3 regions of the Actinoallomurus liliacearum genome follow, and region 3 is predicted to be linked to each of the others. Evidence: riboswitches for the same ligand, from Rfam matches in the RefSeq annotation. Region 3 holds a riboswitch; each other region holds the start of a gene.
What was found. Region 3 has a riboswitch for cyclic di-AMP ahead of ABD978_RS24190 (CHAP domain-containing protein). Riboswitches for the same ligand answer to the same signal wherever they lie in the genome.

Region 1: it holds a riboswitch for cyclic di-AMP, as region 3 does, so the genes downstream of both, ABD978_RS08690 (CHAP domain-containing protein) here and ABD978_RS24190 (CHAP domain-containing protein) in region 3, are expected to answer to the same signal.
Region 2: it holds a riboswitch for cyclic di-AMP, as region 3 does, so the genes downstream of both, ABD978_RS22845 (C40 family peptidase) here and ABD978_RS24190 (CHAP domain-containing protein) in region 3, are expected to answer to the same signal.

The regions. Positions count from the first base shown of each region.
Region 1 is NZ_BAABHJ010000005.1:205,520-215,405, forward strand. It holds gene ABD978_RS08660 (cytochrome P450) at 177-1,430, shown strand; gene ABD978_RS08665 (DUF4118 domain-containing protein) at 1,763-2,515, shown strand; gene ABD978_RS08670 (dienelactone hydrolase family protein) at 2,573-3,307, opposite strand; gene ABD978_RS08675 (serine hydrolase domain-containing protein) at 3,373-4,251, opposite strand; gene ABD978_RS08680 (hypothetical protein) at 5,176-5,565, shown strand; gene ABD978_RS08685 (dienelactone hydrolase family protein) at 5,602-6,294, opposite strand; cyclic di-AMP (ydaO/yuaA leader) riboswitch at 6,688-6,830, shown strand; cyclic di-AMP (ydaO/yuaA leader) riboswitch at 6,920-7,063, shown strand; gene ABD978_RS08690 (CHAP domain-containing protein) at 7,072-7,800, shown strand; gene ABD978_RS08695 (penicillin acylase family protein) at 7,919-9,886, shown strand, end outside.
Region 2 is NZ_BAABHJ010000016.1:33,203-43,088, reverse strand. It holds gene ABD978_RS22870 (acetate uptake transporter) at 84-743, shown strand; gene ABD978_RS22865 (M48 family metallopeptidase) at 824-2,218, opposite strand; gene ABD978_RS22860 (gluzincin family metallopeptidase) at 2,215-3,555, opposite strand; gene ABD978_RS22855 (C40 family peptidase) at 3,682-4,185, opposite strand; cyclic di-AMP (ydaO/yuaA leader) riboswitch at 4,243-4,412, opposite strand; gene ABD978_RS22850 (C40 family peptidase) at 4,696-5,673, opposite strand; gene ABD978_RS22845 (C40 family peptidase) at 5,707-6,714, opposite strand; cyclic di-AMP (ydaO/yuaA leader) riboswitch at 6,773-6,904, opposite strand; gene ABD978_RS22840 (hypothetical protein) at 7,091-7,282, opposite strand; gene ABD978_RS22835 (NYN domain-containing protein) at 7,379-8,656, opposite strand; gene ABD978_RS22830 (DEDD exonuclease domain-containing protein) at 8,934-9,886, shown strand, end outside.
Region 3 is NZ_BAABHJ010000017.1:97,482-107,367, reverse strand. It holds gene ABD978_RS24210 (MGH1-like glycoside hydrolase domain-containing protein) at 1-655, shown strand, start outside; gene ABD978_RS24205 (isovaleryl-CoA dehydrogenase) at 802-2,409, opposite strand; gene ABD978_RS24200 (TetR/AcrR family transcriptional regulator) at 2,396-3,079, opposite strand; gene ABD978_RS24195 (RlpA-like double-psi beta-barrel domain-containing protein) at 3,200-3,793, opposite strand; gene ABD978_RS24190 (CHAP domain-containing protein) at 3,936-4,694, opposite strand; cyclic di-AMP (ydaO/yuaA leader) riboswitch at 4,707-4,848, opposite strand; cyclic di-AMP (ydaO/yuaA leader) riboswitch at 4,958-5,102, opposite strand; gene ABD978_RS24185 (sirohydrochlorin chelatase) at 5,662-6,435, opposite strand; gene ABD978_RS24180 (phosphoadenylyl-sulfate reductase) at 6,417-7,130, opposite strand; gene ABD978_RS24175 (PDDEXK family nuclease) at 7,127-7,303, opposite strand; gene ABD978_RS24170 (nitrite/sulfite reductase) at 7,300-8,955, opposite strand; gene ABD978_RS24165 (hypothetical protein) at 9,238-9,399, opposite strand; gene ABD978_RS24160 (TIGR03084 family metal-binding protein) at 9,493-9,886, shown strand, end outside.

The sequences.
Region 1 (9,886 bases), on a different contig from region 3:
CGGCCCGTTCGCCCGACGTGTTAGAAGGTGTGATCCGTTCGGTCAGCGCCGATGCTAATCGGACGGTCCGGAAATGACTAGTGGTGTGTTTTTTCGGACTTGTCATGCATAATCAGCGGCGCTGATGATCATGCTCCGGGGCGACGACTGCCCGGAGCCGGCCGGGAGGTGGTCGGATGACCGATGGCCGGACGGCACGTCCGCTGGAGACCGATCGGCCCACCCCCTTCGACCCGCCCGCCGAGCTGCGGCGACGCCCCCCGCTCAGCCGGCTGGCCTACCCGGACGGGCACCTCGGCTGGGTGGCCACCGGATACGCCGTGACCCGGGCCGTCCTCGCCGATCCGCGCTTCAGCACCAGGCGTGAGCTGCTCCATCAGCCGGTGGGCCGCGAACGCGCGCACGAGCGGCCGGCCCCCGCCGAGCCGGGCATCTTCCCGCACATGGACCCGCCCGAGCACACCCGGTACCGCCGCCTGCTCAGCCGCCACTTCGGTCCGCGGCGCGTCGCGGAGCTGACCCCGGCGATCCGGCGGTACACCGAACAGGCCCTCGACGCGATGGCGGCCGGCGGGTCGCCCGTCGATCTCGTCACGTCGTTCGCCGTGCCGGTCCCGGCCCTGGTCATCTGCGAACTCCTGGGCGTGCCGACGGAGGACCGGCACGCGATCCAGGCGGCGACCGCGGTGATGAACGACCTGGACTCCACCCCGGAGCGGGCCGTCGAGGCGGTGATGTCGATCACCGGGACGGTGCGCGGCCTCATCGCGCGGCTGCGCACGGGCGCGGGCGGCCCGGACGAGGAGGGGCTGCTGGCGCACGCCGTCGCGACCGGCGACCTGACCGACGAGGAGCTCACCAACCTCGGCATGGTGCTGCTGGCCACCGGGCACCTGCCGACGTCGAGCATGCTCGCCCTCGGGACGTTCGCGCTGCTCACGGACGAGGCCCAGCGCGCCCGCCTGAGCGAGGACGTAGACGTCGCCGAGCGCGCGGTCGAGGAGCTGCTGCGCTACCTGTCGATCCTGCAGTTCGACGTACGGCGCACCGCGCTCGCCGACGTCGAGATCGACGGCCAGGTCATCGCGGCCGGTGAGACGGTCGTGCTCGCGCTGCCGGTCGCGAACCGGGACCCCGAGCGCTTCCCCCATCCGGACGACCTCGACCTGGGGCGATCCGCCACCGGGCACCTCGCGTTCGGCCACGGAATCCACCAGTGTCTCGGACAGCACCTCGCGCGGGCCGAGCTGCGCATCGCGCTGACCGCGCTGTTCGACCGCTTCCCCGACCTGCGCCTCGCCGTCCCGGCGGCCGAGGTGCCGACCCGTGAGCGCTCGGCGGTGTACGGCGTGGACCGGCTGCCGGTCGCCTGGGGCACGCCTCCGGCCGGCCATTCGGCACTCGACGCCGATGAGGCCGCCATTAGGTGAACCATCAACCAATGATGTGAGTAATACGATACAGAGCAATTACCGAGCGTGTGAATAGCACCACTGTCGGCGCGGTTTTCCGGCGCGGATAACCGAATAATGAGCAATATGCGGGCCGGAGTGTTCTCCTCGGCGGCGAGGTTCCCGGGCGGAGCGACGGCGCGGAGGCCCTGCCTCGCCTGCGGGGCCGGTAGTCGGTGGCGGCCCGCGGGTACTCCTCGTTAGGGGACGATCGGCGCGCCGGTCCACGCCGTCGCAGCCTCGGGCGCGACCGGCTTCCGCCCAGCGCGCGGGTCGCCGCCCAAGGCGTCCGGACAGGCGGGAGGTGCGGCATGATCGGACACCGGTATCGCGACGTCATCGCCGTGGCGGCCGCGCTGGCCGGTCCGCTGCTGGTCGCGCTCGTCCTGCTGCCGTTCCGTACCGGCGTGTCGAGGACCAACCTGGCTCTGATCCTGGTGGTGGTCGTCGTGGCGGTCGCCGCCCTCGGCAGCCGGCCGGCCGGTGCGCTCTCCGCCCTGTCGGCCGCCGCGTGGTTCGACTTCTTCCTCACCCCGCCCTACCAGAGTCTCCTCATCCACCGGGCCGCCGACGTCCAGACCGCGGTGCTGCTGCTGGCGGTCGGCCTCGTGGTCTCCCAACTGGCCGCCCGCGCCCGGCGCCTCAAGGTGATCACCGTCACGGACGCCGGCTACCTCGCCCGGATCCATAACACCGCCCGGCTGGCGCAGGGGGCGACCTCCGCCGACGCGGTCGTCGACCACGTCCGGAGAGAGCTCGGCGACCTGCTGCACCTGCGTGCGTGCCGGTTCGAGTACGGCTCGCTGCTCGGCCATCCGCCGCGGCTGGAACAGGACGGCGGCCTGATCGTCGGCCGCCGGCGCTGGGAGGTGGAACGGCGCGGCTGGCCGGAGGAGGACGTCGAGCTGCGGGCCTTCGGCAACGGTCACTTCCAGGGCCGGTTCATGCTGAGTCCCGTGCCGGGGGAGCGACCGTCGCTTCAGGCCCGTCTGGTCGCCGTCACCCTCGCCGACCAGGCGGGCGTCGCCCTGGACACGGCGGGACCGGCGAGGCGGGAACAGTAGGGCGCCGCCCCGGGCGTCCAGGCGCTCCGTCACCCGGCCGTGTTCACTCGGCCGTGATCACCCAGTGCCGGTCAGCCGGTGCCGGTCACCGGCCGTGGTCACCCGGACGAAGTCGAGCACCTGGGGCCAGGAGATGTCGAACGCCTCGGCGTTGATCGGATCGTCTCGGCGACTGCGGGCGCTGAACCCGTGCGCGGCGTCCGGGTAGACGTGCACGATGCTCGCGCCGGATTCGCGCGACTGCAGGGCGGACTGCAGGCGCTGGAAGCTGCGGAGGGGAACCAGGGCGTCCGCGCCCGGATAGAGCATCATGACCGGCGCCTTGATCCGGGCGGTGTGCTCGACCGCGTCGACGGTGTGGTTCGGGGCCGGAGTGCCCGGGACGGTCGGGTGGTAGGCGACCACGTTGGCGAGCCGCTCGTCGCGGCCGCCGAGGATCAGGGCGAACCGGCCGCCCAGGCACCAGCCGATCACGCCGGCCCTGCCGCAACCGAGTTCGCCCAGCAGATGGTCGAGCAGCCGCCGCTGTTCCGTCAGCACGACCTCGTCGTCGAGCCGGTCCATCTGCGCCCGTAGCTCACCGATCGGAGTGTCGTCGCTGCTCACCCCGTGCCACGGGTCCCAGCTCAGCGCGGTCACGCCGGCCCGGGCGAGGTCGTCGGCGAACTCCCGGACCTGCTCGCCGATCCCTGTGAGCATGGGAAGCAGGAGCATGCCGGCGGCGGAACCACCCTCCGGGCGCGCCAGGTAGGCGTTCAGGCCGTCCACCGTGAGGTACGACGTCTCGATCATCAGTGACCCTCCTCGCGAGTTCCTCAGAGGCTTCCTACCACCGGCCCACAGGCGAATGCCGCCTGCTACTCGCACAGGGCGGCGTCGACGGCCGCGTTCAGGTGGCCGATCTGGGCCAGGTCCGTGGGCAGCTCGGTGACGGCGATGGTGACGGCGCGGCCGTCCTCGGTGGCGGCGTTGCTCGTGGAGTACCCGGGGATGTCGCCCCCGTGGCCCCAGGCGACGCCACCGCAGCTCAGCGGCGAGCTCATGAGGCCGAGCCCGTATCGGACGCCCTTCCCCATCTCCGGCGCGGCGACGGTCGTGCGCATCTCCTTGAGCTGCGCCGGCGCGAGCAGCCGACCGGCGAGGAGCGCGGTGAAGAAGCGGTCCACGTCGCTCGGGGTGGAGATCATCTGGCCGGCCGCCCAGCCCATGGACGGGTCCGACTCGGTCACGTCGGTGAGCGGCGCCTTCGGATCGTCCTTGGCGTACCCCTCCGGGTGGGGCCGGCGGATCGTCTGGTCGCCGACGCCCGGGAAGTAGGTGTGCCGTAGGCCGATGCGCGTGATGACGCGATCGGTGATCTGCTCGGCCATCGGGCGCCCGGTGATCTTCTCGACCAGCAGCCCGGCGACGACGTAGTTGGTGTTGCTGTACTCCCACTTCGTGCCCGGAGGGAAGTCCGCCTTCTTGGCGAGGGCCAGGTCGAGCAGTTCGCGGGGCTCGAAGTAGCGGTGCTGGTAGGGCAGGAAGCCGTTCGCGAAGAGGGACGTGTAGTTCGGCAGGCCGCTCGTGTGCTGCAGCAACTGCCGTACCGTGATGTGGCGGCCGTCGATGCCGTCGCCGCGGATCAGGCCCGGCAGGTAGGTCTCGATCGGCTCGTCCAACCGGATCCTGCCCTCGCCGACCAGTTGCAGGACGACGACGGCGGTGAAGGTCTTGGTGTTGCTGCCGATGCGCACGTACCCGTTGGCCGGCAGCTCATGGCGGTCACGTTACGTACGGGGCAGGTGACGGATCGATCCTGCTGGCGGTACTTCGAAGGTACCTCTAGCCCCTACCACCGCCCAGGGGGTCATGCGCCGGGGCGGGGCGGCCTCAGGAGTAACCGAACCGGCCGCGATGACACGTCCGGCACGGCCCGCCCCGGGGGAGCCCGGGGCGGGCCGTCACGAGGAATCAGACCGGTAGCACTGCCGTTCCGCCGCTCACCTCGCTAGCAGCAGCAGCCGCACCCGCCCCACCAGTACCAGTAGGAAGTGCGCTTGTAGTAGGAGTACGAGTAACTACTCGTCGTGCCGCTCGTCGTCCGCCAGTGCCGCAGGGGCGCGCGCCCGTACCGCAGGTGTGCGCGCCTGTGCCGCAGGAACGCGCGCCCGTGCCGGTGCCGAGTGACGCGGGAGTAACTTGCGGCGACGGAGTGCTGCGGGGTGATCGTCGCCGTCTGTGCGTTTGCCGGCCCGGCTGCGCCGAGCGTCGCGACCGTTGCTCCCGCGAAGGCCAGGCCAGAGACCGCTACTCCCATCCGGCGCGAAATACCCATGGAAGATACCTCCTTCGGTACGGCTCGCGCGCGACGATTCGGCAGCCACGCGCGTCATTTGAGAACATTTAGATGTATGTCCCGATATCAGGTGACATCACAGTGACTTCGAAAGTCAACGGTTCATTGTGGTGATGAGTGAAATTTGAAGGCCGCTTAGCATTCTCTTGCCGATGCCCGCCCGCCGGATCGTTGCGGCATGGGCGGTGAAAGGGCGGGTAATGTTCTGACCGTGTCGGGGGCAGGTGACGGGATCATGTCGTGCGCGGGGTATAGAAGCCGACGTCCCGGTTGTCCACCGAGCGCGCCCAGCGAAGGGCGCAAGAAGCCAGGTGTGCCACGAATGGTTCGTCGCCGTAATGAGAGGTCCATTGCCCGGCCGCCCCGCAACGGGCGCATCCTCGCACTCGCCGTCCTCCTTTGCGGCGTTTCCGGGGTGCTCGCGCCGGCGCAGGCGCGCGCGAGCCAGGCGGCGATCGGGCGGGTCGAGCGGATGGGCGCCCTGCCCCGAGGCGACGGCCATGGCAAATGGGTGCGCGTCGCCATGCACGTCGGGAACGGGAAGTTCAACAAGAACTACACGACCGTGCTCAGCCCCACCGTCAATCGCGGCCTGCAGCAGGTGTCGAACACCAACGTGAGCGGACGGACCAATACCCAAGTGGCCTTCTGCCGGAAGAGGCACAGAATCTGCAGGATCTCTCAGCGGATGGGCGCCCGCTGGGGCTGGTGACGCCCATCCGCGCCCGAGCCTCCGCCGCGACGCGGTTCAGGCCCCTCGCGGGCGTTGCCCGATCGGCGCGAGGTGGTCGAGGAACCACTCCCGTGCCAACTCCGCGACCGTCTCGAGGGCACCGGGCTCCTCGAACAGATGGGTGGCGCCCGGAACGATCTCGAGCCGGCTCTCGCAGCGCATAAGGGCCTGGGCCTGGCGGTTCAGCTCGATGACGACCTCGTCCCGGCCTCCGACGATCAGCAACGTGGGCGCGGTCACCTGCCGGAGGCGGGGTGCGGCGAGGTCGGGTCGGCCGCCACGGGAGACGACCGCGGCGACGTCCGCCCGGGGTTGGGCGGCGGCCCACAGCGCGGCGGCCGCTCCGGTGCTGGCGCCGAAGTAGCCGACGCGCCGCCCGCTCGCCTCGGGGCGGGCGCACAGCCAGGCGGTGGTGTCGATGAGGCGCCGGGCCAGCAGCCCGATGTCGAACACGTTGGCGCGGTCGGCCTCCTCTGCCGCGGTGAGCAGGTCGAACAGCAGCGTCCCGAGCCCCACCTGGTTCAACGCGGTGGCCACGAAGCGGTTGCGCGGGCTCCGGCGGCTGCTGCCACTGCCGTGGGCGAACATGACGAACCCGAGCGGTGGTTCGGGGACGACCAGGGTGCCGGCCAGCCGGACCGGTCCGGCCTGTATCTCGACCTCTTCCTCGCGCGGGCGGTCATCGTCGAATCGGTGAATGAAGGCCATGGCTCTTTCCCCCTCGCTTCCACGATTCACCGGGACACCGGTGCGGGCCAGAGGCGATGGTCCCTTCGAAAACGAGTAACAACAGTCACATCATTAACAATGGTCACAGCAATCACTTGCGTATACAGCTAGCAGTCTCGACCTCTGGCATTGCGTGCGGCAAGTGACCCACATCACGTAAACTCATCTTTGAGTGAGTGTTTTGTCCCTGCTATGTTCCAATAACTCTCGCGGCGCTCCCCACGCGTCGCCCGCATATCCGTCGGCCACGGCCGGCCTGCCGACCCAGGCGATAGGGCGTTCACAAGACGCCTGCCCGAGCGGGGCCCGACCCGGCCGGTTCATATCCAAATCGCGCTGCTACCGCCGAGCGCTCCGCGGAGTGCGTACGCGAGAGCGGCAACGCCGAGTCCGTGACCTCACGGAGCCGGGGACCCACCGCATCATCGGGGTGAATCGGCACATCCCCCGTGCCGTAGGGCGACTTCCACGCTCGAACCCGTCAGCTAACCCGGTAGGCGTCTGGAAGTAAGGAGTAGAACCTTGCCCGCGCCCATCCCCTGATCCCATCCACCGCCATCGCGATGGCGACCGCCCGGCAGTCTCTTGTATAAGCCGCCCGAATTCGGGCGATCCGCTGAATCCACACCACTGTGGAACCGGGGACCCAAATGTATTACTGGGGTGAATCGGCACTCCCCTCGTGCCGTAGGGCAGCTTCCACGCCCGAACCCGTCAGCTAACCCGGTAAGCGGCATGGAAGCAAGGAGTACCCCCGTGTCCGCTGCCCCTCGACTCGAACGATCCGGAGCACGCATCACCGCCGCCCTGTCGGGCATCGCGTCGGCCGGTCTGGCCGCGTTCATCTTCGCCGCCGGCCCGGCCGAGGCGTCTTCGCTCCCCGCGCAGGCCGGTCGCGCGCCGGCGGGCGCGCCGTCCACCCAGGGAAATCAGGTGACACAGGTTTCCGGCAGAGGGCTGGACGCCGATCCCCGGGGCTCGGACAAGGGCCGGCGGCAGGTGCCGACCGCGGCCGAGGCGCTGAAGGTCGCCCTGTCCCAGGTCGGCACCACCGAGGACGCCGCCGGCGGCAGCAAGTTCAACCAGTGGTTCATGGCCTCGTCGTACGCCAAGCTCGGAGTCGCGCGCGACGGCGGGTCGATCAGCGACTACGCCGACGCGTCCTGGTGCGACATGTTCGTCACCTGGGTCGGCGCCCAGGCAGGGGTCAAGGGCCTCGGTGGCGACGCCTTCACCCCCGCGCACGCCCAGTGGTTCCACGACCAGGGGCGCTGGGGCAGTGCGCCGAAGCCGGGCGCGGTCGTGTTCTTCTCCTGGAACGGCGGCAAGGACATCGACAGCATCGACCACGTCGGCCTGGTCATCAAGGACAACGGCGATGGAACGATCCAGACCGTCGAGGGCAACACCGACGACGCCGTGAAGGTCCGGACCCGCAGCAAGGACTCCGTCGTCGGCTACGGCTACCCCGAGTACGGCCAGTAGCCGCGAACCCGTCCACCCGCCGCCCGGGCGCCGAATCCGCTGGTTCGGGGCGTGGGCGGCTGGCATGCGCGGATGGTTTACTGACGCGATCATCCCGGTTCTGGCGTGAGGAAGGTCAATGGCCCGTTTTGCGCCGCTTGCCCGACTGCCGCGTCCGGCCCGCTGGGCGGTCCGCATCCTGGCCGTGCTCCTGGCTCTCGCGCTCGTGCTCACCCTGTACGGGTGGTGGACGGTCCGGCGGTCGTACCCGCAGGTCGGCGGGCGCGTCACCGTCCCCGGCCTGGGCGCGGACGTCACCGTGCTCCGGGACCGGTGGGGCGTCCCGCAGATCTACGCCGACGACGCCGAGGACCTGATGCGGGCACAGGGCTACGTGCACGCGCAGGACCGGTTCTGGGAGATGGACTTCCGGCGGCACATCACGGCCGGACGGCTGTCGGAACTGTTCGGCAAGACCACCCTCGACACCGACAAGGTCGTCCGTACGCTCGGCTGGCGGCGGGTCGCCGAGCAGGAGCTGCCGCTGCTGCGGCCCGACACCCGGCGTTACCTCGACGCGTACGCCCAGGGCGTGAACGCCTGGCTGGCCCGGCACCGGAACACCGCCACGCAGAGCCTGGAGTACTCCGTGCTGGGCCTGCAGCGCAGCGGCTACCACCCCGAGCCGTGGACCGCCGTCGACTCGCTGTCCTGGCTGAAGGCGATGGCCTGGGACCTGCGCAGCAACATGGACGAGGAGCTGGGCCGCGCGATCGCCGCGACCAAGGTGTCCCCGGCCCGCGTCGACCAGCTGTACCCCGACTATCCGTACGACCGGAACCCGGTGATCGTCCCCGGCGGCGGGGACTCCGGCGGGCGTCCGGGGCCGGCGCCGCGGGCCCGCGCGCTGTCGCCGGCGCTGACCCGCGTCGCCGCCGCCATCCACGCCATGCCGACCATGCTCGGCAACGGCGCCCCGGGCCTGGGCTCCAACTCCTGGGTCGTGTCGGGCGCGCGGACGAACACCGGCAGGCCGCTGCTCGCCAACGACCCGCACCTCGCGCCGCAGATGCCGTCGCTCTGGTACCAGGCCGGACTGCACTGCCGCACCGCGTCGGCCGCCTGCCCCTTCGACGTCACCGGGTTCACGTTCTCCGGCGTCCCGGGTGTGATCATCGGGCACAACGCCCGGATCGCCTGGGGGTTCACGAACCTCGGCCCGGACGTCACCGACCTGTTCCTGGAACGGGTCACCGGCTCGACGTACGAGTACAAGGGCCGTCAGGAGCCCCTCGCCGTCCGGACCGAACAGATCAAGGTGGCCGGCGGCAAGCCCGTCACCCTCACCGTACGGGCGACACGGCACGGGCCGCTGCTGTCCGACGTGATGGACACGGTCCGCACGGCCGGGAACGGCACGGCGGTCGCGCTGCGGTGGACCGCGCTCGACCCGGGCCGGACCGCCGACGCCATCGTGTCGCTGGACACCGCCGGTGACTGGCAGCGGTTCCGCGACGCGGCCCGGCTCTTCGAGGTCCCCGCGCAGAACCTCCTGTACGCCGACGTCGACGGGCACATCGGCTACCAGGCGCCCGGCCGCATCCCGATCCGGTCGAGCGGCGACGGGCGCTGGCCCGCGCAGGGCTGGACCGGCAAGGAGGAGTGGACGGGCTACATCCCGTTCGACGACCTGCCCCGTACGTACGACCCGCCGCAGGGCTACATCGTCACGGCCAACAACGCGGCCGTCGGGCCCGGCTACCCGAGGATGCTGACCCACGACTGGGCGTACGGCTACCGCGCGGCCCGCATCGCCGAGCTGGTCCAGCGGGCGCCGAAGATGGACGCGGCGACGATGGGGCGGATCCAGCTGGACGACCGCAACGGCTTCGCGCCGACGCTGGTGCCGCACCTGCTGCGCGTCGGCTCCGGGCCCGCCGTGGCGCTGCTGCGCGGCTGGGACTTCACTCAGCCCGCCGGCTCGGCACCGGCGGCCTTCTACAACGCCGTCTACCGCCACCTCCTGCTGCGGACGTTCAACGACGAACTGCCCGACGGCGCCCGCCCCGACGGCGGCGACCGCTGGTTCGAGGTGCTGCGGAACCTT
Region 2 (9,886 bases), on a different contig from region 3:
CCGGTCCCCGCCCGGCCTGCGAAGTGTGCATGGCGGACCCGACGAGGCACGGCGGTGAGCTTCACGACGAGGAGGAGCCACCCATGACCGAGACCCCCCGACCCCCGACCCCCCTCTCCACGATCGCCGATCCCGCCCCGCTCGGGCTGGCGGCGTTCGCGCTGACCACCTTCCTTCTCTCGGCGAAGAACGCCGGGTGGACCGACGGCACGGACGCCTGGCTCGGCTACGCGTTCGCGTACGGCGGCCTGATCCAGCTGCTGGCCGGCATGTGGGAGTTCCGCAACCGGAACGTCTTCGGCGCGACCGCGTTCGCCTCCTACGGCGGGTTCTGGATCGGCCTCGGGCTGTACGTCCGCTGGGTCGCGCCCACGGCCGCGGCGACGGCGGCGGCCACGAAGGCGAACCCGGAGCACCTCATCCAGAACGACCTCGGCTGGATCCTGCTGGCGTTCGCGATCTTCAACACGTACATGCTCCTGTGGAGCACCCAGGTGACGGCGGCGGTCTTCGGGGTGTTCCTGACCCTGGAGCTCACCGAGATCATCCTGTTCATCGGCAACCTGTCGCACAGCAGCGGCGTGATCAAGTTCGGCGGCTGGGTGGGAGTCCTCACCGCCCTGGTCGCCTGGTACGCGTCCGCGGCCGGCGTGGTCAACGGGATGGGCGGCCGGTACGCGCTGCCGGTCGGCGGACCGCTCGGCGGGCCCCGCGCCGTGGAGACGGCCCCGGTCACGCAGTAACCGCCGCGCTCACCATCCGTACGCCCTCGCCCACGGCCGGCCGTGGGCGGGGGCGTACGCGGTGAGAGGCGCGGGCCCGGTCAGGGACGGACACTCGGCGGGGGCACCGCGACGTGGTGCAGGCGGGCCCACGCGCGGCCCATCGCGATGCGCTCCGGCCCGGAGGGGTGGGTGTTCCAGAGCGCGTAGGCGAACGGGCTCGGGGACAGGTCGTCGAGGTTGCGGAGGCTGAGCGACCGCTGCATCGCCGCGAACGTCGCCGGGTCCCGCGTCAGCTCGAGGGAGTGCACGTCGGCCCGGGCCTCGATGTGGCGGCTGACGAGGTTCTGCGCGGGCGCCGCCGCCTGGGCGAGAACGGTGACCGCGGCCAGCAGCAGCGCGGTCGACCGCGGGTCGGCCGCCGACCGTACGCCGGCCCGGCGCAGCAGGCGCGGCGAGGTCATCACCAGGTAGAGGACGCAGGCGCCGGTCGCGACCCCGAGGCCGCCGACGAGGGTGCCGGTCAGCACGTCGTTCCGCTTGGCGTGGCCGAGCTCGTGCGCGACGACGAGCTCGACCTCCTTCGGCGACTGGGACGCCAGGAGCGTGTCGTAGACGACGATACGCCGGGTCGAGCCGAACCCCGAGACGTAGGCGTTCAGCTCCGTCGTGCGCTTCGACGCGTCGGCGACGAGCACGTCGCTCACCGGTACGCCGTCCGCGCGCGCCATCCGGAGCAGGTCCGTGCGCAACGGCCCGGCGGGCATCGAGGTGAAGGAGTTGAACAGCGGCTCGACCACCACCGGGTAGGCGTACGAGACGGCGGTGACGAGCAGGAAGCCGCCGACGGCCGCGCCCGCCCACCAGTGCCGCGGAAAGCGGCGGATGAGCAGGTGCAGGCCGAGCAGCGCGACGATCCAGATGACGAGGCTCACCCCGAACCCGGTGAGCCGGTCGCCGAACCACGATCCCCAGCCCTGGGTCGACAGGCCGTACCGTCGCAGCACCGACTCCGACCACGCGCCGAACGGCAGCGCGACCAGCTGGGTCAGCGCGGACAGCACCAGCGCGACGGCGATCAGCCGCAGGCCCCACCGCCACGGCGCGGGCCTGGTGTCCGACGGGGACGGCCGCCTGACGACCCTGCCGAGCAGCCGGGCGCCCCAGGGCGTCAGGCCGAGGACGAGGACCACCACCAGGCCGGCGGCGAGCCCGGCGTACGCCGGACCGTCCATGGCCGCGCTGAACCTCTCGTTGCGCGCGATCTGCTCCCGCGTGAAGTCGAGCGCCGGATCCGCGGCGGCCCGCCCGCCGGACAGCGGATGCCAGGGGGTCACCGCCGCCACGACGACGACCAGCAGCGCGCCCAGCACCGCGGCGGCGACGGCCGCGGCGCGCCGGGGCGCCCCGCGCGGCTCCACTCGGGGAGCGGACCCGAGATCGGCCTCGGTGCGCACGGGCGACCCGGCGCCCTCCTGCTCGCCGGCCTCCGTCAAGTGAGCTCCTTCCGCAGGTAGGCCCGCCACTGCGCGGCGAACCGGCTCGCGTCGACGCCGAGCACGTCACGCAGGGCGCGGTCCTCGATGCGCGGGTCGCCGGCGTCGCCGGGTACGGCCTCGGCGGTCCGGTACACCCGGACCAGCCTGCCCTCACCGTAGCGCTCCGCGATCATCCGGCAGGCCAGCCACGCCTCCTCGTACGCGGCGGACAGGCGTTCGCCCGACCCGGTGAAGGCGCTCCGACCCGGCGGCGCCGCCGGCAGGCCGTCGGAGGAGATCAGACCGGCCAGCTCGCGCGCCGCCGCCCGCGTCGAGACACCGGCGTCCTTGTAGCCGACGTAGTCGGCCAGCCCTTCGACCAGCCACATGGGCGTGTGGCCGTCGCGGGCGCCGCCCATCGCGACGTGGACGAGTTCGTGGGTGAGGACGACGTGCCGGCCGAGGCCGTTCAGCCGGCCGAAGGCGGTGGGGGTGATGACCACGCGGTCCACGCCGCCGTCGGCCTCGCCCGCGCCGCCGCTGACGGTCGCGAGCGCGGCGATGTCGCCGAGGTTCCGGACGTCCCCGACGAGCTCCTCGGCCTGCTGCTCCGTCGCGGGCGCGAGCGCCACGACGCGCCGTGCCCAGCGGTCGCCCACGACCTTCGAGACCAGGCCGACCCCGGTGTCCAGCCGCCGGGCGATGTCGCGGAGTTCGGCGGTCCGCGTCTCCGCGCCCTCGGTGACTCCGGTGCCGTCTCCGACCCCCGTGCCGCCCTCGCCGAGGACCAGGCTGCGTTTGCCACGGATGACGGTCAGGTCCGGTCCGTCCCAGATCTGCGGATCGTCGCGCAGGCCGTGCGTGGAGCCGTCGCCGGACACGACCCAGCCGGTGCCCTGGTGCCGCTGGAAGGTGAGGTACTGGGTGTAGGCGGCGTCCTTCGTGTCGAAGCCGCGCAGCCGGTAGGTGAGCGTCAGCCGCGCCGTCCAGCCGTCGTCGGCGGCCGCCGCGGCGCGGGTGTCCGCGAGCGACTCGCGCCACGCCGCCAGGGGGACCTTCGCCAGGTTGTCGAACAGCGTCTCCTGCCCGGCGCGGAACGCCTGCGCCGACGGGTCGACGGTGGCGAGGAAGGCCGTGCGGTCATGAGTGAGGACGGCGCGGGAGCGGCGTTGCAGCAGCGTCGTCACCGTCGCCGGGCTCGGCGCGGGCACCGTGGCCGCGCTCCGCAACGAGGCGGCCGCGTGCCCCGTCTCGCGGTGCAGGGCCGCGTAGCCGACCGCGGTGACCAGTTGCAGCGCGATCGCCACCCCGGTCAGCGCGGCGACCCGTCCCTGCCAGGTGCCCGCCGATGACATGCGCGTGATGGTAGCGGGCGAAACTGAGAACGCCGGGGCCGTCCGTGCGGACGACCCCGGCGATGATCAGCGGACTCGGCACCGGATGGCGCGCCATCGCGGTGCCGGCCCGGCGGACGGTCCGGCTCAGTACGGCCGGGCCGCGCCGTAGAACGCGTGCTTGTAGTAGCTGTTGTTGTCGATCCGGATCTGCTTGATCCGCGTGCCGGTGTGCGACGCGTGGATCATGTAGATCTTGTGGCCGACGACCTTGGAGATGATCCCGGTGTGCTGGTTGCCGTTGAAGTACACCAGGTCACCGGCCGCGAGGTTCTTCCAGCGAATGTGCCGCTTGATGTGACGGTGCTGCTGGCCCGCGGTGCGCGGCAGCCGGACGCCGGCCTTGCGGTAGGAGTACTGCACCAGACCGGAGCAGTCGAACGTCTTGGGCCCGGCGCCCCCGTAGCGGTACCACTTGCCGATCTGCTTGCGGGCGATCGAGACCGCCTCCAGACCGACCTTGTGCCGCTGGCTCCAGGACTTGTGCTTCGTCGTCGCCTTGGCAACGGTGACGGCCGTCTGGGGGGTCGCGGCGTGCGCGGCGGTGGCCGTCAGGGCGACGGGTGCGAGGACCGCACCCGCGGCGACCATGCCTCCGGCGAGGCGGAGGCGCAGGGACGAAGCGGTCGAGGGGTTGCGAGACAGAGGTCTCTCCTTCCACTACGCCTACCGGGTTAGCTGTCGGGTTCGGGCTGGAAGCCGCCCTACGGCATGCCTGCGGGAGAACAGGCGCCCCGATTCACCCCCGTGAAAGCCGCGCCTTTCGGCGCGGTCGGTTCCCCGGCCCCGTGTGCCCACGGATTAGGCGTGCACGGCCACCCGCGGCCCGGTCGGGCCACTTCGGTGATGACCGTGTCTCTGCATCTCTGACAGACCGGAAGCGGCGTGTCCGCACGGCGCGTGTCGAACCGCACCCCGCTGACCGAGGCCCCCTCCGGCCGAGCGGCACATGGCGTGCGCCGCGATCCGCACCGTCGGTGCGGAAGATTCGAAAGGTGTCGACGCCGGCAGGCCGACCGGATCCGGTCCGCGCCTCGGTGCGCCGGCCGGGAGTCCGTCCCCCCGGCCTGTCGGCGTCCGTTGTTCAGTTGTCGGTCGGTCTCAGATGAGCCGGCCGCCGCCCATGAAGGTCGAGGTGTACCAGGCGTCGCTGAGGTTGGAGATCTTCACGACGTCGCCGGTGTGCGGGGCGTGCAGGAACTTGCCGTTGCCCAGGTAGAACCCGACGTGCCCGAGGTCATGGAAGAAGACGAGGTCACCGGGCTGCAGGTCGGCCTTGGAGATCCGGCGGCTGGCGTCCCACTGGTCCGGTACCCAGTGGTTGAGCTTGATGCCGACCTTGCGGTAGGCGACCATCGTGATCCCGGAGCAGTCCCAGGTGCTCGGGCCCGAGCCGCCGAAGACGTACGGCTTGCCGAGCTGGGCGCAGGCGAACTTCAGCACGGTCTCCGCCTTGCCCGAGGCGAGGACCGAGCAGTTCTCCTTGGAACTGCCCGGATCGATGCCGGCGCCGAGCTTGCGGACCAGCTTGAGCTGCCGCTGGATGGCCGCGTTGGCCTGCTTGCGCTGCGTCTCGAGCTGGTTCTTCTTGGCCGTGAGCTGCTGGGCGGCCTGGACGCGCAGCGCCTGCTCACGCTCCAGCCGCTGCGCGGAGGCGAGGTACTGCTGGAACTCCGCCGACCGGTTGTGCGCGATCTGGTTGAACGCCGACATCTGCGAGAGCACGGCGTCCGGGTCCTTGGAGCTCACCAGCTCGGGGATCGAGCCGTTGTCCCCGGTCTTGTAGGCGTCGACGGCGAGCTGCGCGACCCGCAGCCGCAGCTGCTGGAAGGTCTTGCGCTCGGCCTGCACCGACTTGCTCAGCGCGTTGACCCGGCTCTGGGCCGCCTTCCAGTCCGCCTTGGTCTGGTTGTACTGGTTGCTCAGCTGGTCGACCTTGTCGTTCAGCTGCGCGAGCTCCTTCTTCGCCGCGCTCAGCGAAGAGCCGGGGTCCGCGTGCGCGGGAACCCCCGGCAGGGCGAGCCCCGCGACGGCGACGAACCCGACGGTCGTCAGGAACCGGCGGCCGGTCCTGGGCATGATCGTACGCTCCTTGGCCATGATGATCCGTTCCTAGAGCGCGCCCGCGCCGACGTAATGCGAGCTGTACCAGGGGTTGCTCAGGCTGTCGATCTTGACGTACGAGCCCGTGTGCGGCGAGTGGATGAACTTGCCGCCGCCCACGTAGATGCCGACGTGCCCGAGGTTGTCGAAGAAGACCAGGTCGCCGGGGGACAGGGCGGACTGGGGAGTGACCCTGGTGGTGGCGTCGTACTGGTCCGGGACGACGCGGGGAATGGTCCTCCCCGCCGCCGCGTAGGCCTTCATCGTGAAGCCGGAGCAGTCGTACCGCGGGCCGGTGCCGCCGTAGAGGTACGGCGTACCGCACTTGCTGTAGGCCCACTCGAGTACGGTCCGCGCCTTGCCGGTCGCCGAGCCGTGGTAGCCACCGCCGCAGTTGCTCGCCACGGGACCGCTGTCACCGCCGCCGGAGTCCGCCGCCGGGCCCAGCTTCTTGACCAGGGCCTTCTGCTGCTCGACCGACTTCTCGATGGTCTTCTTCTTGGCGAGGAGAGCGTTCTTCTTCTGCACCAGGTCGGTGGTGCCCTGCTCGGCCTGCGCCTGCTGCCGCTGCAGCAACTGGGCGGCGTTGAGGAACTGGGCGAGCTCGGTGGAGCGGTTCTTGGACAGCTGCGCGAAGGCCGACATCTGGTCGAGCACCGTCTGCGGGTCCTTGGCCGAGACCAGGGCGGGGATGTCGGCGCCGTTCGAGCCGTTCTTGTACGCGGACGCGGCCATCTGCGCGACGCGGACGCGGAGCTCGGCCCACGACTGGCGCTGCTGCTTGACCGAGGCCTTGAGCGCCTTCAGCTTCTTGTCGGCCGCCGCCCACTGCTCTTTGGCCTTGTTGTAGTCGTTGTCCAGGTGGTCGACCTGGGAGTTCAGCTTGGCCAGTTTGGCCTTCGCCTGACTCAGCGTCTCCTTGGGCTTCGCCTCGGCCGTACCGGCCGGCAGAGCCAGCGCCGCTGAGGCGGCGACGCACAGGGTGGCCAACGTGCGACCGCGGATCCAGCCGCTCATCGGCCGTCCGACGGCTGAACCGTCGGCACTGCGCTCTGTTGCCACGATTTGCGGCACGCCCCTCTCCCACTGTCCGCCTACCGGGTTAGCTGACGGATTCGGGCGTGGAAGTCGCCCTACGGAGCGCGCAGCGCTCCGATTCACCCCTGAAACCTGGTTCCCCGGCTCGTCGTGCCGGTGAGGATCCTACGGCCCGGAACCCGGGCGTCCTCACCGAACGTGACGACTCGGCGGAAGCCGTCGCCGTCGCCTGGGGGGCGACGAACCAGCGACCGGCTCAGCGCGTGAGACTAGTCAAGTCTCACGCTGGTAACAACCGCTTCTCCGGGAATTCGAGCAATTCACGTCATTTGAGCAACAGGGCGCGCGCGGATGGTCACGATGCGCGGTCGATGGAGATCGTCATTCGCAGGGGCGGGATCAGCCCCTCCGCGGCGAGAATGCCCAGCGCGCGGCGCTCGAGTGGATCAAGGTCCAGGCCGGACTCGGGGATGGCGGGCATCATGGTGACGACGCAGTCGGCACAGCCGACGTTGCGTAGCTCACACTTGTCGCAGTCGATGAGCACGAATTCCTCCTCGTGTCGTCGTCATTGCCAGACGTTACGAGGACCCACCGACAATTCCCCGCGCAATATCGCGCGGGCCAGGGCGGGAACGGACGGTCAGGTGCGGCCGAGACGGCGGAGGAGGAGCGACGACGGCGCCGGCCGGGCGTCGGCCCGCCGGGCCGAGTCGCAGACCTCCTGGTCGGAGGAGATGACCACCACGGCGCGCCCGCTCGGCTCGGCGCGGACCAGGTGGCCGATCAGCTCGTCGGCCGTCTGACCGGGTTCGCTGAACAGCACGCGCACACCGCGCGGCGCCTGCACGGCGACGGGGGCGTTCAGCTCCGCGCCGTCGAAGACCACCGTCACCTCCGCCTTGGTCTGCGCGTGCAGCACGCCCAGGCCCGAGACGAGGCGGGACCGCTGGTCGGCGAGCGGCAGGTCGCCGTACCCGGTCTTGGTGACGTTGTAGCCGTCGACGATGAGGTGGACCTGCGGGAGGGTGAGCAACTGGTCCAGGAGCGCCGGGTCGCTGTCGGCCAGCGCCCGGCCGGGCAGCGTGCGGTGCCCGGGGCGGCTGGGCGTGATGCCGCCGACGCTGTCGGCCGGCCGGGTGATGCCGGGCGGCAGCGCGATCTCGTCGCGGAGCCCCTTGGCGGCGTCGGTGAGGGCGTCGAGGAGGACGCGCAGCCGGGCCTCGTCGACGTTGCGGCCCTCGCGGGCGGCGCGCCGGGCGCTCTCGGCGGCGGCCTCGGCGTGTGACAGGCGGCTGCGCAGCCGGCGCAGGTCCGCCTCGGCGGCGGCCGCCGCGACGGAGGACGCGGCGCGCTCCTCCCCCAGCCGCCGGTCGAGCTCCTCCGCCCGCGCGTGCTCCCGCTTCGCCTTGCCCCGCGCCTCGTGCAGCCGCTTGCGCAGCTCGGCGTTCTCGGTGCGCAGCTCACGCAGCTCGGCGCGGAGCTTCTCGGTCTCCTCCGACCGGGTGGCCTTCACCGCGGCGATCTGGTCCCGGAGCTCGGCGACCTGGCGCATGACCTTGGCGTCCTCGGCGGCCACCGCCGACCGCTCCAGGTCCCGGCGCGCGGTCTCGATCCGCTCGGCCCAGTCCGGCGGGCGCAGCAGGTACGCGAGGGCGGCAACGGTCACCGGGTCCGCGGCGGGCGGCACGGCGCCCGAGCCGACCGCCTCGGCCAGCACCGGCTCGCTCTCCCGTACGACGTCGGCGACACGCTCGCGGAACCCGCTGTCGTCCTCGAGCTGGGCGGCGATCAGCGTCGCGGCCAGCCGGGCGCGGCGCCGGGGCTCGAACCGGGCGACCCGCCGGAGCGGCGCCGGGACCTCGTCGGGGCGCAGCCCGCCGATGACGCCGGCCGCGGCCTCGACGACACGCTGGCGCACCGCTTCGGGGAGCGGCTGATCGAGGTGTTCGCCCGGGCCGGTGTCGATGGTCTGCTCCTCATGGTCGCGGGGCGGTGCGCCGGGACGCGTGCGCCGGGCTCCGTGTCGCCGTCGCTGCCCAGCGTAGACGCCTCGGCGACCTGCGGTCCGCAATCCCTCCGACGAATACCACAAGGTATCCGCGCGCCGGGCCGCCGCGCCGAATGTGGATACCGCGAGGTAGCCCCCGCACCCGGCCGCCGGAACGATTGTCGGTCTTCCCGCGTACGGTTCCGGCATGGCCTCCGTCGGCCCTGCGGTGCAGGGCACCCTCGATGACCTCGGCACCCCGCTGGCCGGCGTCACCTTCGTCGTCGTCGACCTCGAGACCACCGGAGGGTCGGCCAAGGAGGACGCGATCACCGAGATCGGCGCCGTCAAGGTGTGCGGCGGCGAGATCGTGGGTGAGTTCGCCACCCTCGTCGATCCCGGGATGGCGATCCCTCCCTTCATCTCGGTGATCACCGGCATCACGCAGCAGATGGTCGTGGCGGCTCCCCGCATCGGCGAGGTCCTGCCGTCGTTCCTGGAGTTCGCCAGGGGCGCGGTCCTGGTCGCGCACAACGCGCCGTTCGACATGGGCTTCCTGAAGGCCGCCTGCGCCGCGCAGGAGCGGCCCTGGCCGGCGCCGCCGGTGGTGGACACCGCCGACCTCGCGCGCCGCGTCCTCACCCGTGACGAGGTCCCCAACTGCAAGCTCGCCACCCTCGCCCGCTTCTTCCGCGCCCGTGTCGAGCCCTGTCACCGCGCGCTCACCGACGCCCGCGCGACCGTCGACGTCCTGCACGGTCTGCTGGAGCGCGCCGGGGCGTTCGGCGTGGAGTCCCTGGAGGAGCTCACCGGCTTCCAGCGCGCGCCGACGCCGGAGCAGCGGAGCAAACGCCACCTGGCCGACGGTGTGCCCGCCGCGCCGGGCGTCTACCTCTTCGAGGACGCGCGCGGCGAGGTGCTCTACGTCGGCAAGAGCGGCCGGCTGCGCAGCCGCGTCACCTCCTACTTCACCGCCTCGGAGACCCGCCGGCACGTCCGCGAGATGATCGGCATCGCCGAGCGGGTCCGCACCATCGTGTGCGCGAGCCCACTCGAGGCCGAGGTCCGCGAGCTGCGGCTCATCGCGGCGCACAAGCCGCGCTACAACCGCCGGTCGCGCCACCCGGAGCGGGCGGTCTGGCTGAAGCTCACCGCCGAGTC
Region 3 (9,886 bases):
CACGAGCGTGGTGGACAACCGTGACGCGAACGGCCGCCTGGTCGGCTACTCGCTCAACCAGGAGTCGGTCGACCTGAACTCCTACCTCGTCGCCGAGAAGGGCTACCTGGCGGCCATCGCCGCGCGGCTCGGGCACCGGGCGGACGCCACGCGGTACACCGCGCAGGCACGGACGCTGGCCGCGACCATCCGGGCCAAGATGTACGACCGGGCGACCGGCTTCTTCTACGACACCGACCTGACCACCGGCCGGCGGCTCGTCGATCGGGGCCGGGGCATCGAGGGCGCCGTCCCGCTCTGGGCCGGGGTCGCCGACGGCGCCGAGGCGGCGCGGGTCCGGGCCAGGCTGACCGACCCGGCGGAGTTCGCCACGAAGGTGCCGTTCCCGACGGTGGCCAAGAGCTCGCCGTACTTCGCCGCGCAGGAGTACTGGCGCGGGCCGGTCTGGCTCGACCAGGCGTACTTCGCGCTGGCCGGCCTGCGCCGGTACGGCTACGGCAGGGACGCCACGGCGGCGGCGGACCGGCTGTGGCGGTCGGCCGGCGGCCTGCTCGGCGACGGTCCGATCATGGAGAACTACGACCCGCTGACCGGAGAGCCGCTGAACTCCACCAACTTCAGCTGGTCGGCGGCGCTGCTGCCCGGCATCGCCTGAGCGGGATAGACCGGTGAGATCACGGGCCCGCGGCCTCGGCCGGCCGCGGGCCCGTGCACGTCCGTGACGAGCGACTCCGGGACACGTCCGTGGCGAGCGGCTCCGGGATCCGCGGGACCGGCCTTCGAAGCCGCGGGCGACCGGAGTCAGCCGGTCTTCGGGCGGGCTCGTTCGATGATCGCGGCGAAGTCGACGCCGGCCGGCAGGGTTCCGAACGCCCGGCCCCAGTCGCCGTCCAGGCGGGAGGCGCAGAAGGCGTCGGCGACCGCCGGGTGACCGTGCCGGACCAGCAGCGAACCCTGCAGCACCAGGGCGAGGCGCTCCACGATCCGCCGGGCGCGCAACTCGATCGTCGCGACGTCGGCGAGGGAGTCCTTGACCTCCCGCACGGCGGCGTCCAGCCGGGCGTCCGCGCCCGAGGCCAGGCCGACCTCGTCGAAGAACGTCTCGACGGTCTCCGGCTCCTTGACCATGGCGCGGAGCACGTCGAGTGCCGAGACGTTCCCCGAGCCCTCCCAGATCCCGTTGAGCGGCGACTCGCGGAACAGCCGCGGCATGCCGGAGTCCTCGACGTAGCCGTTGCCGCCGAGGCACTCCAGGGCCTCCGCGGCGTGGGCGGGCCAGCGCTTGCAGACCCAGTACTTGCTCACGGCGAGCCCGAGCCGCTTGAACGCGGTCTCACCCCGGTCGGTCGCCCCCGCCAGGCGGAGCATCAGGACGGTCGCCGCCTCGGACTCGACGGCCAGGTCGGCCAGGACGTTGCGCATCAGCGGCTGGTCGACGAGGTACCGGCCGAAGGCCTGCCGGTGCGCGGCGTGGTGGGCGGCCTGGACGAGGCCCTCGCGCATCCCGGCGGCCGCGCCGACGACGCAGTCGAGCCGGGTCATGTTGACCATCTCGATGATGGTGCGGACGCCCAGCCCCTCGTCGCCGACGCGCCAGGCGACCGCCTCCTCGTACTCGACCTCGGCGGACGCGTTCGAGCGGTTGCCCAGCTTGTCCTTGAGCCGCTGCAGGCGGATGGCGTTGCGGGTGCCGTCGGGCAGCACGCGGGGCAGCAGGAAACAGGTGAGGCCCTCCGGCGCCTGCGCGAGGACGAGGAACACGTCGCACATCGGCGCGCTCGTGAACCACTTGTGGCCGGTCAGCAGGTACGTGCCGTCGGGTTGCGGCACCGCCCGCGTCGTGTTCGCCCGGACGTCGGACCCGCCCTGCTTCTCCGTCATCGACATGCCGGCGAGGATGCCGCGCTTGTCCGCCGGGGTCCGCAATCCGAAGTCGTACGTGTCGGACGTCAGCAGCGGTTCGTACTGCCGGGCCAGCTCGGGCGCGTGGCGCAGCGCCGGTACGGCGGCGTAGGTCATCGAGATCGGGCAGCCGTGACCGGCGTCGACCCGCCAGACGTAGAACTTGGCCGCGCGGGCGACGTGCGCCCCGGAGCGTTCCGTCCAGGCGCGGGCGTGCAGCCCATGGCCGACGGCGACCCGCATCAGCTCATGCCAGGCCGGGTGGAACTCCACCTCGTCGACGCGCCGGCCGTACCGGTCGTGGGTCCGCAGCACCGGCGGGTGCTCGTTGGCGAGCCGGCCCCATTCCCGGGCCTGCTCGGTGCCGGCCAGCCGGCCCAGCTCGTGGACGGCCTCGGCCGCCCAGCCACCGCCCTCCCGGAAGATCCCGTCGAGAAGAGCCGGATCGTCGGCCACGTCGTGGCCGATCAGCGGCGGGACCTGGTTGAAGACCTCATGTGTTGGCACTGACCGCTCCGATGCTGCGCTGGGCGAAGGAGGTGAGATTGAAGATCAGGTCGGCCCGGACCCGGTCGCGCGCCGCCGCGTCCGTACGGGCCGGGACGGCCGGGGCGGCGGGCGGATACGGGTCGGCAGACCGTGTCGCGCCGACCGCGAGCGGGCCGACGAGGGCCTCGCCGATGGCGCCGACGAGCGCGGCGGCGCTGACCTCGACGTCCTGGTCGGGGAGTTCGCCGGCGGCGATGCCGCGGCCGATGAGCCCGGCCAGGACGGCGGCGTACGCCCGGCGGAAGACCAGCCGTTCGGCGTCGACGGCGGGGTCCACCGGCTCGGCGAGGAGCGCGTACGCCATGCGGGGGGCGCGCAGGGCCCGGCCCGCGAAGGTCTCGATCACCGCCGCGACGCTCTCGGCCGCCGGTCGCGCCGGCGACGCGGCGCGCGCGAACGCGTCCACCTCGCGCTGTGAGGCCACCCGGAACACCTCGGCGACCAACTCGGACTTCGACGGGAAGTGGCGGTAGACGCTGCCGGTCGCCACCCCCGCCCGCCGGGCGACGGCGGCGATCGAACATCCGGCGTAGCCCCGCTCGGCCACGACGGCCAGCGCGGCGGCCCGGATGCGCTCCCGCGACGCGCTGAGCCGGGCCTCGACGCGGGGCGTACGGCGGTACGGCACACAAGGATTGAACCTCAGTTCACTCCTTCCCGGCAAGCATCGTCACCGGAGACAGAACAACGGCGCGGGATCCCGAGAGGGGATCCCGCGCCGTCCGGCCGGCAGGCGAGGGGGAGCGGGTTACGCCTTGCCGGTGGCCGTGTCGAAGCCGGTGCCGGAGTGGCGGTACACGCCACCCTTGCCCAGCTCGAGCACCTGGAACTTGATGGTGATCGAGTTCGAGGCGGTGCCGGTGAGGTGCTGCATCATCTTCTCCGACAGGTCGATGAGCGCCGGCGGGTTGTGCTGGGCGACCGCCCACTCCGCCGGGCCGAAGTCCTCGACGACCCCGATCTCGCTCTTGCCGTTGTAGGTGATCTTCACCTTCGTGCCGAGCGGCCAGTACGGGCTGGCGATCGTGTGGTACGACATCGGCTTGCCCGACGCCGTCGACGGGTCCCAGAAGGACGTGGCGGTGGAGACGCCGCCCGGCAGCGCCGCCGCCTTGGCGTCCTTCTCCTTCTTGGGGTCCTTGTCCTTCTTGACCGCCACGAGCATCCGGTCCTGGGTGGCGCTGTCGACGCGCTTCTCGGCCTGCGCGGGGGCGTTCTGCGCCTGCGGCGACGCCGCCGCCTCCGAGGTGCCGCCGTAGGCGAGGGCGGTGGTCACACCGCCGCCGGCCAGAGCGACGCCTGCGGCGATGCCGGCGATGGCCTTCGTCGAGAACCTGATCATCGCTTTCCTTTCGGGGGCATGGGGGGATGAGGGCACGGGGGTACCGGGGGAGGGGTGAGGAGAGATCCGGGGAGCGACCCGGGAAGGGAGGTCGGCGCGTGCCGCGTCGCCGACGGCGGCACGGCACGCATCGACGGGTGAATTACTGGGGGTACTCCGGGTAGCCGTAGCCCACGACGGTGGAGGTGTTACGCGTCCGGACCTTCACGGCGTCGTCCGTGTTGCCCTCGACGGTCTGGATCGTTCCGTCGCCGTTGTCCTTGATGACCAGGCCCACGTGATCGATGTTGTCGACGCCGCTGCCGTTCCAGGAGAAGAAGACGACCGCGCCGGGCCTGGGAGTGGTGCCCCAGCGGCCCTGCGAGATGAACCACTTGGCGTGGGAGGGGGTGAACGCGTCGCCGCCCATGCCCTTGACGCCGAGCTGGTCGCCGACCCAGGTGACGAACATGTCGCACCAGGAGGCGTTGGCGTAGTCGTTGACCGACCCGCCGTCGCGCGCGGCACCGGCCTTGGCGTACGGGGTGGTCATGAACCACTGGTTGAACTTGCTGCCGCCGGTCGCGTTCTCGCTCGTGCCGACCTGGGACACGGCGAGCTTCACGACGTCCGCCGCGGTGGGCACCCTCTTCGCCTTCTGCTCGGCGACGGTGTGCACCTTGATGTGCGGGTTGTCGTTCACCGGGCGGGCGTGCTTCGCCGCCTTACCCGTACGAGGTGCGGGTACCTGACCGGCCTGGTGGGCGGCGGGACGGGACGCGGTGGGGGTCTGCGCGGAGACGGCGGGTGCCGCGGTGGCGACGGCCATCGCCGCGGCGCCGGCGGTCACGGCACCGGCGACGAGGCCGGTGAGGCACTTCTTCTTCGATGCAAAGAGGGGTTTGGCGTGTCGAGGGGACACGGGGGGTACTCCTTCGGCTTCCATGCCGCTTACCGGGTTAGCTGACGGGTTCGGGCGTGGAAGCTGCCCTACGGCACGAGAGATGTGCCGATTCACCCCGGGACTTCTGGTGGGTCCCCGGTTCCGCGATGTGCGGATTCAGCGGGTCGCCCGCTTGCGCGGACGGCACGAACAAAGAGACAGGGTCTGGCCGTACGGTCCCAGGGGTAGGGACGAACGACCGGATATTCAGATCAGGGAGGACTCGCGGACGAGGTTCTAAGCTCCTTACTTCCAGACGCCTACCGGGTTAGCTGACGGGTTCGGGCGTGGAAGTCGCCCTACGGCACGACAGGTGTACCGATTCACCCCGGGACTTCTTGTGGGTCCCCGGCTCCGTGATCTTCACGGACTCGACGTTGCCGCTCCCGCTCCATATGGATCAAGGGGTTCTCCACGGGAGTGGCGTGATATTGGATATGAACCGTCCGGTCTTCACGGAGGCCCTCACACGCTTCTTCGCGCCGCGCCGTTCGCGCTGGTGGGCCGGCCGTCACCGGCGGGCATCCGGGAGGCGCATGGGGGGCGTCCGCCGGACTTAGGCGAACATAGCAGACAAATACCGACGGACCAAATACCCCAGGTTTGCGACATGGCTCACATGATCCATTGGAATAAGTGATCGTTATTGCGTCGCGGCCTGCCGTGATCAATTTCCGGATAAGGAAAAAGAATCACGAAACCTGGAAATGATCATAATTGCGGACGGGCCGAAAAGCCTTACGGCATAGGGCGTCGCGGCCAGTCGAAGAAGATCGCTCAACACGGCGTTCCGGCCGGCAGGAGGAGACGCCCGGCCCGGTGTTCCCGCGGCAGGAGGAGACGCCCGGCCCGGTGTTCCCGCGGCAGGAGGAGACGCCCGGCCCGGTGTTCCCGCGGCAGGAGGAGAGGTCCGGTGCGGGGGTCCGGCCGGCCGGAGGAAGGTCGCTCAGCCCGCGGCCGCGACGAGGTCGGCCCGGATGAGGGCCTCGCGATAGCGCTGCGCGGCGATCTCCGCCAGCTCCGGGGCGGCGCCCAGAGCCGGTGAGACGGCCACGGCGCCCGCCGCCAGGGACTCGTCCCGTACCTTGTCCGCGAAGAAGCCCGGGGCCAGGAAGTACGACGCCACCACCACACGCCGCGCCCCCGCGGCGTACAGCGCGCGTACGGCCTCGGGGGGCGTGGGGCGGGCCGCGGAGGCGTACGCGGGGACGACGGCGCGCCAGCCGCCCCAGTCGCGCGCCATCCGGCCGATCGTCGCGTTCGCGGCCGGATCGCTGGAGCCGGCCGCGGCGAGCACCACGGCCGTCTCCGGGTCGGGCCGGACGCCCACCTCGGCGAGCCGCCGTTCCAGGGCGCCCGTCATCAGCGGGTGGGGGCCGAGCGTGGCGCCGTAGTGCAGCGCCAGCCGCGGGTGGGCCGCCCGAGCCTCCCGCAGCGCGCCGGGGATGTCGGTCTTGCTGTGATAGGCGGCCGTGAGCAGGAGGGGGAGCACGACGGCCTCGTCGGCCCCCTCTCCGACGAGACCACCGAGCGCCTGCCCCGGTGCGGGGGGAGCGTGGTCGAGATACGAGGTCACGACCCGCACCCCCGAGGAACGACGTACAAGATCGAGAAGTTCCTCGACCGTCGCCGCCGCACGTGGATCACGGCTCCCGTGGGCCACCGCGACCAGGGGCACCGCCCGGCTGCCGCTCACCGGTCTCACAGGTTGATGCCGCATTCGGTCTTTCCAGTGCCGGCCCAGCGTCCGCTGCGCGGGTCCTCGCCCGGCGCGACCCGCTTGGTGCAGGGCTCGCAGCCGATGGAGGGGTACCCGTCGTACTGCAGCGGGTTCACCAGGATGCCGTGCTTCTCGATGTAGCCGTGCAGGTCGGCCTGGCTCCAGCGGGCGAGGGGGTTGACCTTGACCTTGCCGCGCGCGGCGTTCCACTCGACCACGCGCGCGCCGCGCCGGTGCGAGGTCTCCTCGCGCCGGATCCCCGTGATCCACGCTAGGTACGGCTCGAGGGCGCGGTTCAGCGGCTCGACCTTGCGCAGGTGGCAGCACAGGTCCGGGTTCCGGCCGTACAGCCGGGGCCCGAGGTCGCGCTCCTGCCCGGCGACGGTACGCGAGGGGGTGACGTTCACGACGTTCACCGGGTAGACGGCCTCGACCGCGTCGCGGGTGCCGACCGTCTCGGCGAAGTGGTACCCCGTGTCGACGAAGAGCACGTCGATGCCGGGGCGGACCTTGGAGGCGATGTCCACCAGCACGGCGTCCTTCATGGACGACGTCACGCAGATCCGGTCGCCGAACGTCGCGATCGACCAGCGGATGATCTCTTCGGCGGAGGCGTCCTCCAGGGCGTCCGCCGCCGACTCGACGATGTCGGTGAGGTCGAGCGCGGCGGTGGGGCGTTCGAACAGGAGCGTCATGCCGAGCCCTCCCCTCGGGGAGCACCCGCCGAGCTGAGCGCGCCGAGCCCGATGAAGCGGAGCCGGAAGGCCCGCGTGCAGGCACGGCAGTGCCAGCCGCCGTCGCTCTCGTACGGCTCCAGGTCCTCGTCTCCGCAGTAGGGGCAGTAGAAGGGGACGGCTCGTTCGGTCACTTCAGGTCACCTTCTTCCGCACGCTGCACCCACGCGGCGAAGGACTCGCCGTCGGCCTTGTTCTCCTGGAACCTGCGCAGCACCCTCTCCACGTAGTCGGGCAGCTCCTCGGCGGTGGTCTTCAGGCCCCGGATCTTCTTGCCGAACTCCCCGCCGATCGAGCCGCCCAGGTGGACCTGGAAGCCCTCGACCTGGTCACCGTTCGCATCGGTGACCAACTGGCCCTTCAGTCCGATGTCGGCGGTCTGGATGCGGGCGCAGGAGTTCGGGCAGCCGTTGATGTTGATCGTCAGCGGCTCGGCGAAGTCCGGCAGGCGCTGCTCCAGCTCCTCGATCAGGTCCATGCCGCGCTGCTTGGTCTCGACGATGGCGAGCTTGCAGTACTCGATGCCGGTGCAGGCCATCGTCTGGCGGCGGAACGTCGACGGGCGGACCCGCAGGTCGTGGGCCTCCAGCTCGGCGGCCAGCTCCTCGGTCCGCTCCTCCGGAACGTCCAGGATGACCATCTTCTGCTCGGTCGTCGTGCGCACCCGTCCGGAGCCGTACTCCTCGGCCAGGTCCGCGATGACGCGGAGGATGTCGCCGTCGACCCGGCCGACCTTCGGCGCGAAGCCGACGTAGTACCGGCCGTCGCGCTGCCGGTGGATGCCGACGTGGTCCCGGCGCTGGTCCCGCGGTCCGCCGGGCGCGGGGCCGTCCGCGAGGGCGTACCCGAGGTACTCCTTCTCCAGGACCTCGCGGAACCGCTCCGGGCCCCAGTCGTTCATGAGGAACTTCAGCCGGGCGCGGTGCCGGAGCCGGCGGTAGCCGTAGTCGCGGAAGATCCCGGTGATGCCCGCCCAGACCTCGTGGACCTGGTCCGGCCGGACGAACGCGCCCAGCCGCTTGGCGAACATCGGGTTCGTGGACAGGCCGCCGCCCGCCCAGAGGTCGTAGCCGGCCTCGCCCTCGGCATTGACCACGCCGACGAACGCGATGTCGTTGATCTCGTGGATCGTGCACTGGGCCGTGCAGCCGGACAGCGCCGTCTTGAACTTCCGCGGCAGGTTGGAGAAGTCCGGGTGGCCGATGTACCGGTCGTGGATGTCGCGGAGCTGCGGCGTCGCGTCGATGACCTCGTCCGCGTCGATCCCGGCGAGCGGGCAGCCGAGGATGACCCGCGGCGTGTCGCCGCAGGCCTCGGTCGTGTGCAGCCCGACCGACTCCAGGGCCTCCCAGATGGCCGGGACGTTCTCGATCTCGACCCAGTGCAGCTGGATGTTCTGCCGGTCGGTGATGTCCGCGGTGCCACGGGCGTACTTCGACGACACGTCGGCGATCGTCCGGAGCTGGTCGAGGTTCAGCTGGCCGCCGTCGATGCGGACGCGCAGCATGAAGTAGCGGTCGTCGAGCTCTTCGGGCTCGAGGACCGCCGTCTTGCCGCCGTCGATGCCGGGCCGGCGCTGCGTGTACAGGCCGTACCAGCGGAACCGGCCCCGCAGGTCCGCGGGGTCGATGGAGTCGAAGCCGCCCTTGGCGTAGATGTCGATGATGCGACGGCGGACGTTCAGGCCGTCGTCGTTCTTCTTGTTCTCTTCGTTCTTGTTGAGCGGTTCACGGTAGCCCAGGGCCCACTGGCCCTCGCCTCGTTTCCGCTGCAGACGGGATGGCATCGTGCGCGTCCTCCGTGGTCGTGGGGGACGCGAAGCACGCCGGCAGATCGCACTGCTGGCTCAACGCTGAGCTTTGGGAATGACACCGGCATACCGCGCGCCCTTGAGGCAGTGGCGGTGATCAGGTGTCAGCGACAGATGGCGCTGCCCACACGGAGAAAGTCGACGTGCCGGCGCATAACCAGCAACGGATCCGCAGCAGCCATGTATCGATGATGACATGTGGTTCGATGACTGTCCAACCATGTCCGAAATGCGGACGGGCGTCGCATTGGTCGGATCTCAGCCCTGCCGGAGCCAGTTGATGCCCGGCTCGGAGCCCTCGCCGGGTTCGGACCGCTGCTCCTCGGGGCCGTCGAACTCGGGCGGCAGGTGCTGGCAGTCGCACCACGTGCCGCCACGGCACTTGTCGTGCCGCCGCTCACGACACGCTTCGCAGATCACGTGTGCATTGTGCCCACTCAGAGCCTGTTCACCGCCCCACCGGGGGCTCGCGCGTACGGACTGTACCGAACATCGTTCTGTACGCTGGGGCCCGTGGCCGTGGCGATGGATCAACTGCTGACCGACCTGCGCGCGGAGACGGGCGACCTCGAGCGTCTCCTCGGACCGGAGGTCTGGGACCTGCCGACCCCCGCGGCGGGCTGGACCGTACGCGACCAGGTGACCCACCTGGCCTGGTTCGACGATGCCGCCGTACGCGCCGTTACCGACCCCGAGGCCTTCCGCGCGGAGGTCCGCCGGCTGGTCGAGGAGGGCTTCGACACGGACCGGATCGTCGCGGAGCGGCGGTCCATGCCCGGCGGCGAGGTCCTGGACTGGTTCCGCGCGGCCCGCGGCCGGCTGGCCGGCGCCCTGACCGCCCTGGATCCGAAGACGCGGATCCCCTGGTACGGCCCCGACATGGGGGCGGCCTCGTTCACCACCGCCC